DNA from 3 places in the Micromonospora sp. NPDC048170 genome. Region 1 is predicted to be linked to each of the others. Evidence: predicted binding sites of a transcription regulator. Region 1 holds the regulator's gene; each other region holds the start of a gene.
What was found. The regulator HrcA, encoded in region 1, represses chaperone genes, less so after heat shock. The targets are predictions, from matches to a motif close to GGTTNGCACNCTCNNNNNGAGNGTGCNAACC.

Region 1 (6,894 bases):
CAGTGGCGCGCCCAGTGGCGGCAGGTGCTGGAGACCAACCTGACCGGTGCGGGCAACGTCATCTGGTGCGCGGCGCAGCACATGCGGGACCGGGGCGGCCGGATCGTCAACGTCTCCTCCCGGGGAGCCTTCCGGGGCGAGCCGGAGCAGCCGGCGTACGGGGCGAGCAAGGCCGGGCTGAACGCGCTGGGCCAGTCGCTGGCGGTGGCCCTCGCGCCGTACGGCATCACGATCGCCACGGTCGCCCCGGGCTTCGTGGAGACGGAGATGACCACCGAACACCTGAGCGGGGAGCGGGGCGTCGCGATCCGGGCGCAGAGCCCGTTCAACCGGGTGGCCCGTCCCGAGGAGATCGCCGCCGCCGTGCACTGGCTCGCCTCCCCGCAGGCCGAGTGGGCCTCCGGCACCATCGTCGACCTCAACGGCGCCTCCTACCTCCGCAGCTGACCCACTCCGGGCCCGAGCAGGGCACGTCCCGCTCCGGCAGGGCTGCGGGTCACCAGTGGGCGAGGCGGGTGGCGAGGACCGAGAGGGCGGCCACACCGGCGGTGGAGGTACGCAGCACCGAGGGGCCCAGGCGGACCGGGCGGGCGCCGGCGGCCCGGAACGTGTCCAGTTCGGCGTCGGCGATGCCGCCCTCCGGGCCGACGACCAGCACGATCTCCCCGGCGGCGGGCAGTTCGACGGCGGTCAGCCGCTCCTGCGCCTCCTCGTGCAGCACGAACGCGGCGGCGGCACCCGAGATCCGGTGGGCCACCCGGGTCGTCGACTCGTCCGGCGTACCGGCGACCACGGGCAGCCAGGCGCGGCGGGCCTGCTTGGCCGCCTCCCGGGCGGTCGCCGCCCACTTCTCCCGCGCCCGTACGCCCCGGTCGCCGCGCCACTGGGTCACCGACCGGGCGGCGGCCCAGGGAACGATCTCGTCCACGCCGACCTCGGTCATCGCCTGCACGGCCAACTCGCCCCGGTCGCCCTTGGCGATGCCCTGCACCACGACCAGGCGCGGAAGGGACGCGTCGACGTACCCCCGGGAGGTGATCTCGAGGTCCAGCGTGCCCCGGCCGACGGCGGTGACCACCGCGTCGGCCGTGCCGCCCCGTCCGTCGGCGAGCAGCAGCCGCTCGCCGACGCGCAACCGTTGCACGGTGGCGGCGTGGTGCCCCTCGGGGCCGTCGAGGGTCAGCCGATCGGCGGTGGGCAGCGGGTCGACCAGGAACAGCGGCGCGGACACGACGATCAGGCTAGCCGCCCCGGCGGGCACCGGGGCGGCGAGGCCGGGAGAGCGGGAGACGAACCGGGCGGCGACGGATCGCCGCGACGGGCGGCGGCCCGGGACCGTCAGGCGTGGCCGTTGAAGGCGTCGCGCATCCGGGAGAAGAAGCCGCCCTGCTTGCTGAGCTCGGCGACCTCCTCGCCCCGGGTCTTGGCGAAGTCGCGCAGCATCCGTTCCTGGTCGGCGTCGAGCTTGGTGGGGGTGCGCACGTCGAGGTGGACGTAGAGGTCGCCCCGGCCGGTGCCGCGCAGGTGCGGCACGCCCCGGGCGCGCAGCCGCAGCGTGCTGCCCGGCTGGGTGCCGGCCTTGACGTCGACCGTCTCCTCGCTGTCCAGCGTCTTGATGGTCAGCCGCGTGCCCAGCGCCGCCGCGGTCATCGGCACGGTGACGCGGCAGTGCAGGTCGTCGCCCTTGCGGGAGTAGACGTCGTGCGGGCGCTCGTGGATCTCCACGTAGAGGTCGCCGGCCGTGCCGCCGCCCGGGCCGACCTCGCCCTGCTGGGCCAGCCGGATGCGCATGCCGTCCTCGACGCCGGCCGGGATCTTGACGGTCAGCGACCGCCGGGTGCGGACGCGGCCGTCGCCGGCGCAGGTCGGGCACGGGTGCGGGATGGTGGTGCCGTGCCCCTGGCAGACCGTGCACGGCCGGGCGGAGACCACCTGACCGAGGAAGGTGCGCTGCACGGACTGCACCTCGCCCCGCCCGGCGCACGCCTCGCAGGTCGCCACGTGGGTGCCGGCCGCGGTGCCGGCGCCGGTGCAGGTCGTGCAGAGCACGGCGGTGTCGACGGTGATCGGCGCCTCGACGCCGAACGCGGTCTCGTGCAGGTCCAGCTCCAGCCGCAGGATCGCGTCGGCGCCGGGCCGGGTCCGCGGTCGCGGACCCCGTGAACCGCCGGCCGCGCCGCCGAAGAACGCGTCCATGATGTCCTGGAAGCCGACGAACGGCCCGGCGCCGCCGGGACCGCCCGGTCCTCCCGCGCCCCCGCCGCCGGGGGCGAGCGGGTCGCCGCCCAGGTCGACGATCTGCCGCTTCCGGTCGTCCGAGAGGACCTCGTACGCGGCGTTGATGTCCTTGAACTTCTCCTGGGCCTCCGGATCCGGATTCACGTCCGGGTGGAACTGCCGCGCCAGCTTGCGGTAGGCGCGCTTGATCTCGTCGTCGGAGGCTTCCCGGCTCACCCCGAGAATGCCGTAGTAGTCCCTGGCCACTGCGTTCCGTGTCCTCATGTTCGTCTCGCGTTGCGCCGGTCGGCGGCCGGAGCCGGCCGTCGGCCCTGACTGGTCAGTTCTGGGCCAGCAGCTCGCCCACGTAGCGTGCCACGGCCCGCACCGTGGCGATGGTGCCGGGGTAGTCCATCCGGGTCGGCCCGAGCACGCCGAGGCCGCCGACGCTGGTCGCGCCCGGCCCGTAGCCGGTGCTGACCACCGAGGCGGCGCGCAGGTTGTCGACCTCGTTCTCGTCACCGATCAGCACCCGCGTCGTGCTCGGCTCCGCCTCGCCGATGAGTTTGAGCATCACGACCTCCTCCTCCAGCGCCTCCAGGATGGGGCGCAGGGAGCCCTGGAAGTCGAGCAGGCCACCGCGGGTGAGGTTGGCCGTGCCGGCGAGCGCGATCCGCTCCTCGTGCCGCTCGATCAACGTCTCGAGCAGCACGGTGGAGAGGGTGGTCATGGCCGGCCGCAGGTGCGGCACCGACTCCTCGACCAGGGCCTGCACCAGCGGCGGCGTCTCCGACAGCCGGGTGCCGACCAGCTTCTCGTTGACCAGCCGGCGCAGGTCCGTGACGTGGTCGGCGGGAATCGGCGCGGGCAACTCGACCAGCCGCTGCTCGACCCGGCCGGTGTCGGCGATCATGACCAGCATCAGCCGGGTGGTGGAGATCGGCACCAGCTCCAGGTGGCGCACCGAGGAGCGGGCCAGGCTCGGGTACTGCACGACGGCGACCTGCCGGGTGAGTTGCGCCAGCAGCCGGACCGTGCGGTGCACCACGTCGTCGAGGTCGACGGCGCCGACCAGGAAACGCTCGATCGCCCGGCGCTCGGCGGGGCTGAGCGGCTTCACCCGGGACAGCCGGTCCACGAAGAGCCGGTAGCCCCGGTCGGTGGGCACCCGCCCCGCACTGGTGTGCGGCTGGCGGATGTAGCCCTCCTCCTCCAGCACGGCCATGTCGTTGCGGACGGTCGCCGGGGAGACCCCGAGCTGGTGCCGCTCGACCAGCGCCCTGCTGCCGACGGGCTCCTGCGTGGCGACGTAGTCCTCGACGATCGCACGCAGCACGGCGAGCTTGCGGTCGTCGAGACCCATCCTCCCCACCTCCTGTCGCACGTCGGCCCCGGCCCGTGTGGGGCCGGGCGGGCTGCTGGCACTCGACTGTAGCGAGTGCCAGTCTACGTCGGCGGGGCCGCCGACGCGATGATCAACCTCGGGCGTTCAGTCCGATCGGCGACCACCCGGGCCTGCCCGACGGCGTCAGGGGACGGCCATTCGGACATCCCGGCCGGTGTCACGCTGGTGCGTCCTTGCCGGCTGCCCCTACCGTGACCTCCATGACTGAACCACCTCGCCCTCCCGGAGCGGGGGACCCCGGCTTCCAGCCGGACCCGGCCGCCCCGTCGGGGGTTCCCGGCCCTTCCGGCTTCGAAGAACCCACCACACCGCTGTCCGGGGCCCCGGCCCCGGGCGGCTATCCGCCACCCGGTGGCTATCCGCCGCCCACCGGTGACCAACCGCCGACGGGCGGCTATCCCCCGGCGGGCGGTTATCCCCCGCCGGGGGCCGGCTATCCGGCCGGCGGCGGCTACGGCCCGCCGACGGGCGGCTACGCCAACAACGAGGACAAGAACTGGGCCCTGATCGCCCACTTCGGCGGCGCGGTCGGCGTGATCGTCGGCGGCGGCCTGCTCGGCTGGCTGGCGCCGGTCATCGCGCTGATGGTCCGGGGGCAGCAGTCGCCGACGGTCCGGGCGCACGCCGTCGCGGCGCTGAACTTCCAGCTCACCTGGACGATCGTCGGTGTGCTCAGCTGGGTGCTCACGCTGATCACCTGCGGCGTGCTGTTCTTCGTCCCGATGCTCGTCTGGCTGGTGCCGCTGATCTTCGGGATCATCGGCGGGATCAAGGCCAACGAGGGCGTGCTCTACCGCTACCCGATGACCTACAGCTTCGCCAAGTGACCCGGGGCCGGCCGCTCCCCCGGCCGGCCCCGGCACGCGGTTCAGGGCAGCAGGTCGCGGACGACCGCGTCGGCGAGCAGCCGGCCCCGCAGGGTCAGCACGGCGCGGCCGGCCGCGTACTCGGCGGCGGCCAGCAGCCCGTCGGCGTGGGCCCGCCCTGCGCCGGCCCGGCCCGCGGCGTCGAGGGCGGCCAGCGGTAGCCCGGAGGCGAGGCGGAGCCGGAGCATGACGTCCTCCATGTGCGCCTCGGCGGCGGTCAGCACCTCCCGGGCCAGGCCGGGCGACCCGCCGCCGGCCAGCCGCTTCGCGTACGTCGTGGGGTGCTTGACGTTCCACCAGCGCACGCCGCCGACGTGGCTGTGCGCCCCCGGGCCGAGCCCCCACCAGTCGGCGCCGGTCCAGTAGAGCAGGTTGTGCCGGCACCGGGCCGCCTCGTCGCGGGCCCAGTTCGACACCTCGTACCAGGAGAGCCCGGCCGCGCCGAGGGCGGCCTCCGCGGCGAGGTAGCGGTCCGCGGCGACGTCGTCGGAGGGGTACGCCAGCTCGCCGCGCCGCATCCGGGCGGCGAGCCGGGTGCCGTCCTCCACGATCAGGGCGTACGCGCTGACGTGGTCCACCCCGGCGGCGACGACCTGGTCGAGGGAGGCGGCGAAGTCCGCCTCGGTCTCCCCCGGCGTGCCGTAGATCAGGTCCAGGTTGACGTGCTCGAACCCGGCGTCGCGCGCCTCACGGGCGGCGGCGACGGCCCGCCCTGCGCTGTGCGTCCGGTCGAGGATCGCCAGCACCCCCGGCGCGGCGGACTGCATGCCCAGCGAGATCCGGGTGTAGCCGGCCGCCCGCAGCGCCTTCAGCGACGCCGGGGTGACCGACTCCGGGTTGGCCTCGGTGGTCACCTCGGCGTCGGGCGCGAGCCCCCACGTGCGGTCGATGCCGTCGAGGATCCGGGCCAGGTCGTCGGCGGGGAGCAGGGTCGGGGTGCCGCCGCCGACGAAGACCGTGTCGACCCGGGCCGGCGGGGCGTCGCCCAGCACCCGGCGGGCGAGCGCCAACTCGGCGAGCACGGTGTCGGCGTAGTCCTCCCGGCCCGCCCCACCGCCCAACTCGGCGGCCGTGTACGTGTTGAAGTCGCAGTAGCCGCAGCGGCTGGCGCAGAACGGCACGTGTACGTACACACCGAAGCCGCGTGCGCCGACGGCACGGGTGGCGGTGGCGGGCAGCGAACCGTCGACGGGGACGGTTTCGCCTTCTGGAAGGACGCCGGGCATGGCCACTAGTGTGCCCGGCATGACCTCTCCCGACGTGCTCGTGCGGGCCGCCACGGCCAGTGGGGTGACCACCCTCACCCTGGACAGTCCGCACAACCGCAACGCGCTCTCCACGCCGCTGATGACCCAGCTGCTGGCCGGCCTTGCCGAGGCTGTCACCGACGACGCCGTACGCGTGATCGTGCTCGACCACACCGGCCCGGTCTTCTGTTCCGGGGCGGACCTGAAGGAGACGGCCGCCGCGTACGCCAGCGGGACGGTGCCGGCCGGGATGCTCGGCGACGTGCTCGCGGCGGTCTGGGAGTGCCCGAAGCCGGTGGTGGCGAAGGTGGCCGGCCCGGCGCGGGCCGGCGGCCTCGGCCTCATCGCGGCGGCCGACCTGGCGGTGTGCGCGCAGGAGGCGACGTTCGCCTTCACCGAGGTGCGGATCGGCGTGGTCCCTGCGGTGATCTCCGCGACCGTGCTGCCCCGCCTGCACCCCCGCGCGGCGGCCGAGCTCTACCTGACCGGGGACACCTTCGACGGCCGGCGGGCGGCCGAGATCGGTCTGGTCACCGCCGCCGTGCCGGCGGACGGACTGGACGCGGCGGTGGCCGGGTACTGCGGCTCTCTGGTACGGGGGGCACCGGGCGCGCTGGCCGGGGCGAAGCAGTTGCTGCGCCGGCCGCCCGCCGGGGACCTGCGGGCGGAGATCGCCGGGCTGTCCACCCTCTCGACCGGATACTTCCTGTCGGAGGAGGGACGCGAGGGCGTCCTGGCGTTCCGGGAGAAGCGGCCGGCGCGCTGGGTGCCCGCCGCCGGCGGCGACGCCACGACGGACACCGGCCGGTAGCGCCGGGGCGGGCATCGGTTCGTACCGCCGGGACCGGTCACGGCGGGCAGGGCCGGGTGCACCCCGGGGGCCGGGGCCGGCCGGGAGACCGGGACGGGTGAGGCCGCGCCGGAAACGGGAACGTCCGGACTCCGCCTGTCGGGGCCGCCGGAGGGTGCGGGGCGTCCGCCCGGCGGCCGGTGCCACGCCCTACGGTCGGGGAGAACCGGTCGGACGACCCGGAAGGCGCCACGGGGGACGTACGCTTGTCGGACTGTCGATCAGGGGGTGTGGGTGCGTACACGGGCAGTCGTGGCGGGCGGCGTCGTGCTCGTCGTCCTCGCCGCGGTCGGGATCTGGATCGTCATC
Region 2 (6,894 bases), on a different contig from region 1:
GGCCGCCGCTCTGGGGGTGCTGGCCGGGGCGCTGCTGGATGACGCCTTCTGGTCCCGCTTCACCGTCGGCGATCCGCCCCGGCCGGCCCGGCTGGTGCTGGTCGGCGGGCTGGTCGCCGGAGTCGCGCTGCTGCTGCTCGCCGCCGGGGTCGGGCAGTCCGGGGCCCAGCTCCCCCTGCTGCTGACCCTGCCGCCGGCCGGCTTCGCGCTGGCGGCCCTGCACGCGGCGGCCCGCCGCCCGGCCGCTCCGCCGGCGATCCCCCACGGCGCCGCCCCGGCGAAACCGCCCGGCACCGCCCCGGCAAACCCGTCCGGCACGGCCCTGGCACACCCGCCCGGCGGCGTCCCGGCACCTTGGCTCGGCACCGCGGGGGTGGCCGGGCGGGCAGGTGCGTCCGGCGTCCGGCCTGCGACGCGCTGGCTGGTCGGGCTCGGCGTGCTCGGCCCGCTGGCCTTCGCCGACCCCGAGGAGATCACCCTCGTTCTGGCCGGCACCCGTGACGTGCCGTTCTGGGTGGCCACCGCAGCCGCCGTCGGGCTCGCCGTCGCGGCCGTCCTCGCCGTGGCGTACGGCGTGCTGCTGGCCCGGGGCAGGCGGCCGAGCCGGCGGGTCGCCGGGGTGACCGCCGTGGCCCTGCTGGTCGCGGTCGGCGTGGTGGCCGTCGGCGCGGGCCAGCCCGGCCTGCACGGCGAGCGGCTGTTCGTGGTGCTCCGCGAGCAGGCCGATCTCGGTGGCGTCCCGGCGGCGACGGGCCGGGCCGGCCGGGACGCCCGGGCCGGCGAGGTCTACCGGCGGTTGGTCGCGACCGCCGAGCGGACCCAGGCCGACCTGCGCCGGGATCTGCGCAGGCTCCGGCTGGAGCACACCCCCTACTACCTGGTGAACGCGGTCGAGGTGGGCGGCGGGCCTGCGGTGCGGGCCTGGCTGTCGCGCCGGCCCGAGGTGGCCCGGGTGCTGATCAGCCAGCGGGTACGACCGCTGCCCGCGCCGGCCGGCCGCAGTCGCGGCACCGCGCCCGCGCCCGCCGGCCCGGAGTGGAACGTCCGGATGCTCGGCGCGGACCGGGTCTGGTCCCAGCTCGGGGTGAACGGCTCCGGGATCGTGGTGGGCAGCTCGGACTCGGGCGTGGACGGGGGGCATCCCGCGCTGGCCGGCGGCTTCCGGGGCGGCGACGACTCCTGGCACGACGCGTGGAACGGCACCCGGGCGCCGACCGACCAGGGCGGGCACGGCACCCACACGACGGGCAGCGCGGTGGGCCGGGGCGGCATCGGGGTGGCCCCGGGCTCCCGGTGGGTCGGCTGCGTCAACCTGGACCGCAACCTCGGCAACCCCGCGTACTACCTGGACTGCCTCCAGTTCATGCTCGCGCCCTTTCCCGCCGGCGGGGACCCGTTCACCGACGGGCGCCCGGCACGCGCCCCGGAGATCCTCACCAACTCGTGGGGCTGCCCGTCGATCGAGGGTTGCGACCCGGGGGTGCTCCGGCCGGCCACCGCAGCCCTGGAGGCCGCCGGCATCCTGGTGGTGGCCGCGGCCGGCAACACCGGGCCGTACTGCGAGTCGATCGACGACCCGCCCGCCCCGTACGCGGACGTGCTGACGGTCGGCGCGGTGGACCGGCAGCGACGGGTCACCATGTTCTCCTCCCGGGGCCCGGTGCCGGGGGCGGCCAAGCCGGACCTGGTCGCGCCGGGCGACGAGGTGCTGTCGGCGATGCCGGGCGGCGGGTACGCCATCCTGAGCGGCACGTCGATGGCGACCCCGCAGGTGGCCGGCGTGGTGGCGCTGATGTGGTCGGCCAACCCGGCGCTCGTCGGCGACCTGCCCCGCACCCGGCAGATCCTGCGGGACACCGCGACCCCGGTCGGGGCGACGTACGCCTCCCGGACGCAGACCTGCGGGGGCGACCGGAACATCACCGGGGCCGGACTGGTCGACGCGTACGCGGCGGTCCGGGCGGCCAGAGGGTGAGCAGGTCTTGCCCTTCCCCGTACCCGGTGCTCTAGGGTCGGCGACCATGGACGCGGAGATCATCGTCGCCGAGCTGACCGCCGACCGGACGCCCGCCGTGGTGGAGCTGTTCCGCCGGTCGCTGGACCTACCCGAGGATGCGGCCGAGGCGCCGGAACTCGTGGACACGCTCTGGACCCGGGCGGCCGTCGACCGGCCGGTGGTGGCGCTCGGCGCGTACCGGGGGGCGGAGCTCGTCGGGGCGCTGGTCTGCTCGGTCTCCGCCCAGGACCCCCGGCTCGGGTACGTGGACCTGGTGGCGGTGGACCCCGCCCACCGGCGGCGGGGCGCGGGACGGGCGCTGCTGTCGTCGGCCGAGCGCACCCTCGCCGGTCTCGGCGCGGCCGAGGTGCTGCTCGCCGGCAACCCGCCGCACTACGGCTGGCCCGGCATCGACGTGCGCTACACCCCGGCGCTCTGCGCCGCGCTGGCGCTCGGCTACCAGCAGGACCGGACGGCGTGGAACATGACGGCCGACCTGTCGTACGACGGCTCGCCCGCGCTGCGCCCGACGGACGCCGCGGAGGCGCGACTGGCCGGGCGGGGCGTGACGGTCCGCCGCGCCGAGGCGGCCGACTTGCCGGCGCTGACGGAGTTCGCCCGCGGCACCTTCGGCGGGGCCTGGGACGCCGAGCTGGCCGGCTCGGTTGGCCGGGAGGGGGCGGGCTGCCACCTGGCCGAACGCGACGGCGAGGTGCTCGGTTTCGCCGCGTACGGGTCGTCCCGGCCGAGCTGGTTCGGCCCGATGGGCACCGCCCCGGCGGCCGAGGGCTCGGGGATCGGCGGGGTGCTGCTGCGCCGGTGCCTACGCGACCAGCGGGCGGCGGGCCTGCCGTCGGCGCAGATCGGCTGGGTGGGGCCGATCCCGTTCTACTCGGGCAGCGCGGGCGCCCGGGTCGAGCGGGTCTTCTTCCTCTATCGCAGGACACTCGGGGGCTGATAGCAGGGCGAATGGGATATAGATCCTGATAGCACCATTCGCCCGCATCGGTGATCGTCGCGCCCTACCGTTTCGGTAGAGGAGGCAGCCATGACCACGGACGACGAACGCCCCGGCCCGTTGCCGTTCGACCGGCTCGACTACGGCGACGCCGAGCAGCAGGCGGAGATGGCCGGCGTGGACGAGCCGGCCGACGATCCGGTGACGCTGGTCGACGAGCCGGTGCAGATCCCACAGCCGTACGACCGGACGCAGAAGCGGCGTAACCAGCGGCCACTGCCGACGTGACAGCGAAAGGGGCGGACCGCTGACGCGGCCCGCCCCTTTCGGCGTTGGAGCTGGACTCAGAAGTCCATGTCCCCGCCACCCGGACCAGCCGGGGCGGCCGGGGTCTTCTCCGGCTTGTCCGCCACGACGGCCTCGGTGGTGAGGAAGAGCGCCGCGATGGAAGCGGCGTTCTGCAGCGCCGACCGGGTCACCTTGGCCGGGTCGATGATGCCCGCGGCCAGCAGGTCGACGTACTCACCGTTGGCGGCGTTCAGGCCGTGGCCCGCCTCGATGTTGCGGACGTGCTCGACGACCACGCCGCCCTCGAGGCCGGCGTTGACGGCGATCTGCCGCAGCGGGGCGTCCAGCGCGATCTTGACGATCTGCGCGCCGGTCGCCTCGTCGCCGGCCAGGTCCAGCTTGTCGAAGGCGGTCTTGCCGGCCTGCACCAGCGCGACGCCACCACCCGGGACGATACCCTCCTCGACGGCGGCCTTCGCGTTGCGGACGGCGTCCTCGATGCGGTGCTTGCGCTCCTTCAGCTCGACCTCGGTGGCCGCGCCGACCTTGATCACCGCAACGCCGCCGGCCAGCTTGGCCAGCCGCTCCTGCAGCTTCTCGCGGTCGTAGTCGGAGTCGCTCTTGTCGATCTCGGCCCGGATCTGGTTGACCCGGCCCTGGATCTGCTCGGCGTCGCCGGCACCGTCGACGATGGTGGTCTCGTCCTTGGTCACCACGACCTTGCGGGCGCGGCCCAGCATGTCGAGGCCGACGGCGTCCAGCTTGAGGCCGACCTCCTCGCTGATGACCTGGCCACCGGTGAGGATGGCGATGTCGGCCAGCATGGCCTTGCGGCGGTCGCCGAAGCCCGGCGCCTTGACGGCGACCGACTTGAACGTGCCGCGGACCTTGTTGACGACCAGGGTGGCCAGGGCCTCGCCCTCGATGTCCTCGGAGATGATCAGCAGCGGCTTGCCCGACTGCATGACCTTCTCGAGGATCGGGAGCAGGTCCTTCACCGACGAGATCTTGCTGTTGACGATCAGGAGGTAGGGGTCGTCGAAGACGGCCTCCATGCGCTCCGGGTCGGTCATGAAGTAGGCCGAGATGTAGCCCTTGTCGAAGCGCATACCCTCGGTGAGCTCCAGCTCCAGCCCGAAGGTGTTGCTCTCCTCGACGGTGATGACGCCTTCCTTGCCGACCTTGTCCATCGCCTCGGCGATGATCTCGCCGACGGTGTTGTCACCGGCAGAGATGGAGGCGGTGGAGGCGATCTGCTCCTTGGTCTCGACGTCCTTGGCGAGCTTGAGCAGCTCCTCCGAGACGCTGGCCACGGCGGCCTCGATGCCCCGCTTCAGGGCCATCGGGTTGGCACCGGCGGCCACGTTGCGCAGGCCCTCGCGGACCAGGGCCTGGGCCAGGACGGTCGCCGTCGTCGTGCCGTCACCGGCGACGTCGTCGGTCTTCTTCGCGACCTCCTTGACCAGCTCGGCGCCGATCTTCTCGTAGGGGTCCTCGAGCTCGATCTCCTTGGCGATGCTCACACCATCGTTGGTGATGGTGGGGGCACCCCACTTCTTCTCGAGGACGACGTTGCGGCCCTTGGGGCCGAGGGTCACCTTCACGGCGTCGGCGAGCTGGTTCATGCCCCGCTCGAGGCCGCGGCGCGCCTCTTCGTCGAACGCGATCATCTTGGCCATACGGCGTTGTCCTCCTGGACACTCACGGGCCACCCGGAGTGTGTGTCCCGGATGGGCCGCCTGGTGTACGCACCTTGGGACGTCGCCACCTGGCGACGACGACGTCTCCTCGGCCGGGCCGGATAGCCCGCGACGACCGGCCATGTGCCGCACCCGCGTGTGGACGCTGCTGCGGCCGTGGCCCTACCGCCCCGACCATTGGCACTCGCGGTATGCGAGTGCCAATGACTTGTTTAGCACTCTCCCCTGTCGAGTGCAAGCACGATCGGCCCGGTCAGCCGAGTTCACCGGCCAGCCGCGCGCTGTCCACTGGACCCTCGTGGGCACGCTGCTCGGCATACGTGACGACCAGACCGACCAGCTGGGCGAGGTGGGTCGGCAGGGCCAGCACCGCGCCCACCAGCGTCACCACGATCACGCCCACCGCCGTGCCCGGCGACTCCAGCGGGGTGGTGCCGAACGGCAGCACGCCGATGCCCTCCACCATGCCGGCCACTCCGCCGCCGACGATCACCGCCGCCGCCACCAGCGCCACCCGGCCGAGCATCAGCCCCAGCCGGTCGTGGAACATCCGGAAGGAGCGGCCGATCGGAGCCTGCCGCTCGAAGAGATAGACCGGGCCGGCCATGCTCAGCGCGAAGGCGGCGTAGATGCCGGGGATGAAGCAGAAGCAGATGCCGAGCCCGATGATCACGCTCATCAACAGGGTCCAGCCCCAGAGGCCCAGTGCCCGGCGCGCGCCGTAGGAGAGGGCCTCGCCCATGCTCACCGGCTGGCCGGCCGCCTGCCGGGCGATCGCCCAACTGCCGGCCGCCCAGCCCAGGCTCTGCACCAGGCCGAAGACGACAGCACTGCCGATCAGCACGGCCAGCATGATGCCCAGGTCGGCCAGGAAGGTGTCGGGCAGCGCGGCGGAGTCGTCGGCCAGCGACTCCTCCCACTTCGCGGACGGGTCGATGGCCAGCGTGAGCACCGACACCACCGCGGCCGGCAGCACCTGGGTGAGCAGCAGGATCGGCAGCAGGAGCCGCCAGCCCCGGCGCACCGCGCCGACGCACCGGTCGAACCAGCCGCTGACGCCGGCGCCGGGCGGGGTGACGAGCAGGTCGGCCGGGTCGAGGCCGTGACCGGGCGGGTACCACCCGTGGACCGGCTGCCCGGGGTACGCGACCGGGGCGCCCGGCCCGGGATAGGCGACCGGGGCGCCCGGGTACCACGGCTGCCCGCCGTACGGGCCGGATCCGGGCGGGTAGCCACCGGTGGGCGGGAAGACCCAGTCCTGCGGCTGCTGCGGGCCCACCGGCGCACCGGGTGGCGTCGCGGAGGGGTCGGGCTCTCCCGGGGGCGGCGCGGCCTGGGGCGGCTGGTCGGACATGAACCCTCCTCAGCGTTGGCTGGAACGGCTCACGATCCTTCCCTGCCGGCGCAACCGCGCCGAGCCCGCCCCCGGGCGGCGGCCGGTCAGGCGATGACGCGCACGCGCTCGGCCTGAGGACCCTTCTGGCCCTGGGCGATCTCGAACTCGACGCGCTGGCCGTCGTCCAGCGCCTTGTAGCCGTCCATCTCGATCGCGGAGAAGTGGACGAAGACGTCCTGCCCGCCGTCGACGGCGATGAAGCCGTAGCCCTTTTCGGAGTTGAACCACTTCACGGTGCCCTGTGCCACGGTGCACTTCCTCACTCTGCGCGGCGTTCCACGACCCCGGAGGCCGGGCTGACCGGCACCGGAGGACCACCGGCTCGGCGATCGACGACGGCCGCTGAAACGGTGACCGAAGTCGCACGCTACACGAAGCGTGACGACGGCGCACGACCACAAATCGGGCATATTCCGACGGTCATCCATCGGTCCTCGTCGCTGTGGTAGGCATGCGTCATGACGAGCACGCCCGACGGGTCTCCGCCGGCGCGGTCGGCGGAGATCCGGCGGGTCCGGCCGCGTGACGCGGCCCGGATGCGGGCCCTACGGCTGGA
Region 3 (6,894 bases), on a different contig from region 1:
ATCTTCGGGGCCTTGTCGCTGCCGCCGGCCTGGTCACCACTGCCGGACTCGTCGCCACAGGCGGCCATGCTGCCGGCGGCCAGCAGGCCCACGGCGGCGAAGGTGAGGAAGCCCTTGCGCATGTGCAGGGTCCTTTCGGGGGTGGGGGGAGACGTTTGGTTTGTTGTGTCCGGCAACGTATTCCGCGTCACACTGCGGGCACAAGAGTGCCGAGGTGGCGAGTTTGTTGTCGGCAGTAACAATTCAGCAACGTCCCTGTCGCCTGTCTGGTCACCTGCCCGGCCGCCCGCGCGGGAGCGCTCTCCCGTCGACGGTGCGGGCGGCGCAGCTCAGCGGGCGGACAGCGGGGCGGTGGTCGCCCCGGTGAGAGCGAGCAGGTCCTGCGGGGCGAGCTGCAACTGAAGCCCGCGCCGGCCCGCCGAGACGTAGACGGTCGGATGGTGGAGCGCCGACGAGTCGAGCACCGTGGGCAGCCGGCGGCGCTGACCGAGTGGGCTGATCCCGCCGCGTACGTAGCCGGTGGCCCGTTCGGCCACCGCCCGGTCGGCCATGGCGGCCCGCTTGCCGCCGACGGCCGAGGCGAGCGCCTTGAGGTCCAACTCGCCGGTGACCGGCACGACCGCCACGGTCAGCGCGCCGTCGACCTCGGCGACCAGCGACTTGAACACCCGCTCCGGCGGCACCCCCAGCGCCGCCGCGACCAGCGCGCCGTAGTTCGGCGCGTCCGGGGACACGTCGTACGGATGGGTGCTGTGGGCGATCTTCCGCTTCGTCAGCAACGCGGTCGCCGGAGTGCCCTGTCCCGCCATGACCGTCAAGCTAACCCGGGGCGGTGCGGCCCGCGAGCCGAAAAGGGCTGCTACCCGACCGGCCGGCAGACCAGCACCGTCGGTGCCCCGGCGACCCGGGTCAGCACCAGGCTGGCCCCCTCGTCGCCGGCCAGCCTCAAATCCCGCCGGAGCTTCTCCGGCTCCAGCGCGGACCCGCGCTTGAGGATCTCCACCCGTCCGACCCGGCGCTCCCGCAGCAGCGCCCGCAGCCGCTTGAGCGAGAACGGAAGCACGTCGGTGACCTCCAGGCAGCGGGCGAACGGGGTCGGCGCCGGGGCGTCCGCGTAGAGGTAGGCGATGCTCGGGTCGGCCAGCGTGGCGCCCAGCGTGTCGGCCAGCTCCGCGACCAGGTGCGCGCGGACCACCGCCGGGTCCGGGTCGTACAGGAAGCGGCGCGTCGGTCCGACGGCCGCCTCGGCGTCCCCGGAGCCCGTCAACTCATAGGAAGCGCCCCCTCCTCTACCAGAGGCGTCAGGAAGGTGCCCTTCCTTACCGCGCAGCAGGGTGGCTCGGCGGGGGGTCTCGGCGAGTCGGCCACACCACAGGGCCGCCTCGACCAGGTCGCCGTCGACGCTCACCCACTCCGCCTCGGCGCCCGCCGGGATCAGCGCGTGGTCGATGCCGGGCGCCACCTTCACCACGGTGTACGGCACCCGCCCGGCCAGCCCGACGACGAAGTCCCAGGGCGGGGAGTAGGCGTTCGGGTCGAAGATCCGCCGCCCGGTGCCCGCCTTCCGGCGTGCCGGGTCGCAGAACACCCCGTCGACCCGGCTCACGTCGAACGCCGTGGCGTCGCCGCACTCCACCGTGAACTCCTCGGCCAGCCCGGCCGCCTCGGCGTTCGCGGCGGCCATCGCGGCGGTCACCGGGTCGGCCTCCACGCCGTACACCCGGATGCCGGCGCGGGCGGCGGCGAGCGCGTCCGCGCCGAGGCCGCAGCCGAGGTCGGCGAGGGTGCGCACCCCGGCGGCCCGCAACCGCTCGGCCCGGCGTGCCGCGACGACGCCCCGGGTCGCCTGCTCCAGCCCGGCGCGGGTGAGGAACATCCCCGCCGCCGCCGGCCCGAACTTGCCGACCGCCCGGCGCCGCAGTTCGGCCTGGGTGAGCGCCGCCGCCGCCAGGCCGGCCGGCAGCCCGGCCGAGCGGAGCGCGGCCGCCGCGGTCAGCGGATCGCCGCCGGCCACCCGCGTGGCCGCGTCGAGCGCGGCCGACCCCTCGGGCGTACGCAGGGCGGCGAACTGGTCGGGATCCACCCGGTCATTGTGGTCGGCGGGCCCGACGCGCCGGCCGGCGGGTTGGCACTCTCCTTGACGGAGTGCTAGCCGAGGAATAACCTGCGATTAGCACTCTCACCCCGAGGGTGCCAGCTTCCGGGCCCCGTGGTCCGGTTGCTGAACGCCAGGCGGACCGGCACCCGCGACGACGGCCCCGCCCGGTGGCATGTGGCAGATTGACGCTGGTCGGCTTGCCGGCCAGTAACGAAACCAGTACCCCAGGAGGGTATGCCCGTGACTACCGCGACCAAGGTTGCGATCAAGCCGCTCGAGGACCGGATCCTGGTCCAGGCGAACGAGGCTGAGACCACCACGGCGTCGGGCATCGTGATCCCCGACACCGCCAAGGAGAAGCCGCAGGAGGGCACCGTCCTCGCTGTCGGCCCGGGCCGGATCGACGACAAGGGCAACCGGATCCCGGTTGACGTCTCCGTCGGCGACACCGTCATCTACTCGAAGTACGGCGGCACCGAGGTCAAGTACGCCGGCGAGGAGTACCTGGTGCTCTCCGCCCGCGACGTCCTCGCGGTCATCGAGAAGTAAGCAACCGATCAGTGTCGTCGCCCCGGTCCGGCTCGCCGGGCCGGGGCGACGACGCTTCGAAGGGACATTCATGGCGAAGATCCTGAGCTTCTCGGATGACGCCCGGCACCTGCTCGAGCACGGTGTCAACGCCCTCGCGGACGCGGTCAAGGTCACCCTCGGCCCGCGCGGGCGCAACGTCGTCCTGGACAAGAAATTCGGTGCGCCCACGATCACCAACGACGGCGTGACCATCGCCAAGGAGATCGAGCTCACCAACCCCTACGAGAACCTCGGTGCGCAGCTGGTCAAGGAGGTGGCGACCAAGACCAACGACGTCGCCGGCGACGGGACCACCACCGCCACCGTGCTGGCCCAGGCGATGGTCCGCGAGGGCCTGCGCAACGTCACGGCCGGCGCCAACCCGGCCGGCCTCAAGCGGGGCATCGACGCGGCGGCCACCAAGGTCTCCGAGGCGCTGCTCGGCCGCGCGGTCGAGGTCGCCGACAAGGAGTCGATCGCGCACGTCGCGACGATCTCCGCGCAGGACGCCACGATCGGCGAGCTGATCGCCGAGGCGATGGAGCGGGTCGGCCGCGACGGTGTCATCACCGTCGAGGAGGGCTCCGCCCTGCACACCGAGCTGGACGTGACCGAGGGTCTCCAGTTCGACAAGGGCTTCATCTCGCCGAACTTCGTCACCGACGCGGAGTCGCAGGAGTCGGTCCTGGAGGACCCGTACATCCTGATCACGACGCAGAAGATCTCGGCGATCGAGGAGCTGCTGCCGCTGCTGGAGAAGGTCCTCCAGAACAGCAAGCCGCTGCTGATCATCGCCGAGGACGTCGAGGGCCAGGCGCTGTCGACGCTGGTGGTCAACTCGATCCGCAAGACCCTCAAGGTCTGCGCGGTCAAGGCCCCCGGCTTCGGCGACCGCCGCAAGGCGATGCTCCAGGACATGGCGATCCTCACCGGCGCCGAGCTGGTCGCCCCTGAGCTGGGCTACAAGCTCGACCAGGTGGGCCTGGAGGTGCTCGGCACCGCCCGGCGCGTGGTGGTCGACAAGGAGAACACCACGGTCGTCGACGGCGGCGGCCAGGCGAGCGAGGTCGCCGACCGGGTCGCGCAGATCCGCAAGGAGATCGAGGCCTCGGACTCCGACTGGGACCGGGAGAAGCTCGCCGAGCGGCTGGCCAAGCTGTCCGGCGGCATCGCGGTCATCAAGGTCGGTGCCGCGACCGAGGTCGAGATGAAGGAGCGCAAGCACCGCATCGAGGACGCCATCGCGGCGACCAAGGCCGCGGTCGAGGAGGGCACCGTTCCCGGCGGTGGCGCCGCCCTGGCGCAGATCCTCCCGGTGCTCGACGACGACCTCGGCTTCACCGGTGACGAGAAGGTGGGCGTCTCGATCGTGCGCAAGGCGCTGGTCGAGCCGCTGCGCTGGATCGCGCAGAACGCCGGCCACGACGGCTACGTCGTGGTGCAGAAGGTCGCCGGCAAGGAGTGGGGCCACGGCCTCGACGCCGCCGCCGGCCAGTACGTCGACCTGGCGAAGTCCGGCATCGTCGACCCGGTGAAGGTGACCCGCAACGCGGTCACCAACGCCGCGTCGATCGCCGGGCTGCTGCTCACCACGGAGAGCCTCGTGGTGGAGAAGCCGGAGAAGGCCGAGCCGGCCGCCGGTGGGCACGGCCACGGCCACGGTCACGGCCACCAGCACGGCCCGGGCTTCTGACCCTCGCCGTACGCCTCGTCGGGGTGCACCGTCCGCGTGACGGTGCGCCCCGACGCCTTTAAGCTGGACCACCGGCCGGTCGGGCCGTCGGAGGCACCCGGTGGGGAACCCGCCGCACCGGACCAGCCGGCGGTAGAAACGCCGCGACGCCGCGTCCCCGGGCGGGGACGCGGCGTCGGTGTGGTCTCGTGGACCGCCGAGTCAGGCGATCTTGCGTTGGGCGGGGACGGTCGACCGGTGCGACTGGCCCAGGCGGGCCTCCAGCCGGGAGACGTCGACCCGGCTCTGGCGGCGGTCGGCCAGATCCTCCCAGCCGACGGCGAGCAGCCGCAGCCGCTCCGACTCGCTGAACCCGCCCCACACGCCGTACGGCTCGCGGACGGCGAGGGCGTGCGCGGCGCACTCGGCCCGGACCGGGCAGGCGCGGCAGACAGCCTTGGCGCCGGACTCCCGGCGTAGGCGGGACGAGCCGCGCTCGCCGTCCGGGTGGAAGAACTGCGCACTGTCCCGGCCCCGGCAGGCACCGAGCCGCTGCCAGTCCCAGAGGTCGACGATGGGTCCGGGCAGTCTGCGTACGTTCGACATCAGCACCCCTCCTCCCGCGCGGCACCGCGCAGATCCTGGTGAATCGGCGTCCGGGCGACGGTCCGCGCAGGCGCGCCGTTTCCGGCCTGGGACCTCCGTACCCGGGCTGTCGTCGGCTCACACACCTGTTGATCGAAAACTTCCGGCAAGTGGCGGCATATGTCCTAGTTGTCGGAAAAGTTCGGAGGATTGCCCGAACCCCCTCGCGACCCGACCCGCTCATGGTCTGCTCTTGTGCGGAGAGGAGACCACTGTGCGTACGGTTCTCGTGTGCGTTCGGACACCGCTCGCGGCGCAGCATCTGGCGTCCGCGGCGGCACGGCTCGGATTGTCCGCCGTGGTGCGGACGGCCGTCTCCGATCCCGAGGTGATGTTGCGGCTGGCCGAGCGCCCGGCGGACGTGGTGCTCGCGGACACCGCCCTCACCCGGCCGGACAGCGCGGGCTTCGTCCGTCGGGTGCTCGCCCGCGCGCCGCAGGCCTCGGTGCTGCTGCTCGGCACGGAGGAGTCGGAGGCCGCCGCCGCCACCATCAGCGCGGGTGCCCGGGGCCTCATCCAGGGCGTCGACCACGACCTGACCAGCGCGGTGGCCAAGGCGCTGCTGCTGCTCTCCGCACCCGGCCGGGCGACGCGGCGCCGGATCACCGACCCCGCCCGGGACACGGCGGCGGTCGGCGGCCCCGTCCGCACCACGCCGGCCGGCAGGCCGCCGGCCGAGCCGGGTGCCACCTGGTCGGCGACGGCTCCCGACGGCCCGGGCGGCGCCCCGACGGTCGTACCGTCGCAGCGCGGCGACGACCCGGCCGAGGCCGGCGACGAGCCGGTGGAGGCCGCCCCCACGGGACGGCGGGGCGGATCCGGCGGGCGCGGCGGCCGGTCCCAGATCGGGCTGACCGAACGCGAACTCCAGGTGCTGCTGGGCATGGCGGAGGGCAAGAGCAACGCCGAGATCGGCCGGGAGTTGTTCGTCTCGGAGGACACGGTGAAGACCCACGCCCGGCGGCTGTTCCGCAAGCTCGGTGCCCGGGACCGCGCGCACGCCGTGGCGGCCGGTTTCCGCGCCGGCCTGGTGGCCTGAGCGCGCAACCGACGTGAGGCACTCCGTGCCCGCCTCGGTGGCCGCAGCGGCCGGTGGCCCCCGACCCGGGCGGCGACAGGCCTCAGCCCTCGGAGCCGGGCTCCTCGTCGCCGCCCTCGGTCAGGGTGTCGTGCACCCCGTCGGCGTAGCCACGGGCGTAGTCCCAGGTGACGTAGTGGTCCGGGTCGGGGTCGTAGGCCGGCTCGTGCACCCGGGGGCGCCCCGAGCTGAGCAGATGGCGCAGGTTGCCCCGCAGCAGGTCCCAGTCGAAGTAGTGCGGCTCCCGGCAGTCCTCACACTCGATGACCAGCCCGCGCACCCCGATCGGCGCCAGCAGCGCCTGGTAGATCTCCAGGTCGGCGAGATCCTCCAGCACGTCCTGTCGCTCGACGTCCGTCAGCGGGTCGAGCGGGGCGTCGTCGCCCGGATCGTGCAGGCCGGCGGCCGGATCAGCCGGGTCGCCGTTGAAGGGGTCGATGGGCTCGTCGTGCACCCCCTCACCGTAGACCCAACGCCAGGGCCGCGTCCGCCCCCGGCCACCGGTGACCTGCGCCGCCACCGGCCGGAGTCGGCCCAGGTCGGTGGGTACGATGGGACGACGCGCCCGTCACCCGGCGTGTGCCGGTGCCCGCCCGCGCCACCTCGCTGAAGCCCGTCCGAGCAGCTCAGGGGAGCAATCGTGGAATTTTCGCCCAGCACCGATCTACCGGCTGGCGCTGACAGCGGCGAACTGGGCGGCCACCTGCCCGAGCTGCCCGCCGGCTCCGCCCGGGTGGTCCCGCTCGGGTTGACCTTCGACGACGTCCTGCTCCAGCCGGGCGAGTCGGACGTGGTGCCCAGCCGGGTCAACACGGTGACGAAGCTGACCCG

Region 2: groL (chaperonin GroEL) is a predicted target of HrcA. The motif match lies at 5,118-5,148, and genes of this name have one in related genera.
Region 3: groES (co-chaperone GroES) is a predicted target of HrcA. The motif match lies at 2,169-2,199, and genes of this name have one in related genera.

Annotation. Positions count from the first base shown of each region.
Region 1 is NZ_JBEZMR010000028.1:48,345-55,238, reverse strand. It holds gene AB0D32_RS26450 (SDR family oxidoreductase) at 1-447, shown strand, start outside; gene AB0D32_RS26445 (16S rRNA (uracil(1498)-N(3))-methyltransferase) at 497-1,231, opposite strand; gene dnaJ (molecular chaperone DnaJ) at 1,339-2,484, opposite strand; gene hrcA (heat-inducible transcriptional repressor HrcA) at 2,558-3,580, opposite strand; gene AB0D32_RS26430 (DUF4870 domain-containing protein) at 3,823-4,449, shown strand; gene hemW (radical SAM family heme chaperone HemW) at 4,491-5,714, opposite strand; gene AB0D32_RS26420 (enoyl-CoA hydratase-related protein) at 5,734-6,546, shown strand; gene AB0D32_RS26415 (hypothetical protein) at 6,814-6,894, shown strand, end outside.
Region 2 is NZ_JBEZMR010000020.1:50,106-56,999, reverse strand. It holds gene AB0D32_RS22470 (S8 family serine peptidase) at 1-1,975, shown strand, start outside; gene AB0D32_RS22465 (GNAT family N-acetyltransferase) at 2,022-2,954, shown strand; gene AB0D32_RS22460 (hypothetical protein) at 3,045-3,242, shown strand; gene groL (chaperonin GroEL) at 3,299-4,921, opposite strand; gene AB0D32_RS22450 (hypothetical protein) at 5,196-6,296, opposite strand; gene AB0D32_RS22445 (cold-shock protein) at 6,383-6,586, opposite strand; gene AB0D32_RS22440 (GNAT family N-acetyltransferase) at 6,797-6,894, shown strand, end outside.
Region 3 is NZ_JBEZMR010000005.1:45,748-52,641, forward strand. It holds gene AB0D32_RS10730 (sugar ABC transporter substrate-binding protein) at 1-122, opposite strand, end outside; gene ybaK (Cys-tRNA(Pro) deacylase) at 330-809, opposite strand; gene AB0D32_RS10740 (methyltransferase domain-containing protein) at 860-2,083, opposite strand; gene groES (co-chaperone GroES) at 2,333-2,647, shown strand; gene groL (chaperonin GroEL) at 2,718-4,361, shown strand; gene AB0D32_RS10755 (WhiB family transcriptional regulator) at 4,563-4,946, opposite strand; gene AB0D32_RS10760 (helix-turn-helix transcriptional regulator) at 5,200-6,024, shown strand; gene AB0D32_RS10765 (DUF5319 domain-containing protein) at 6,107-6,517, opposite strand; gene guaB (IMP dehydrogenase) at 6,704-6,894, shown strand, end outside.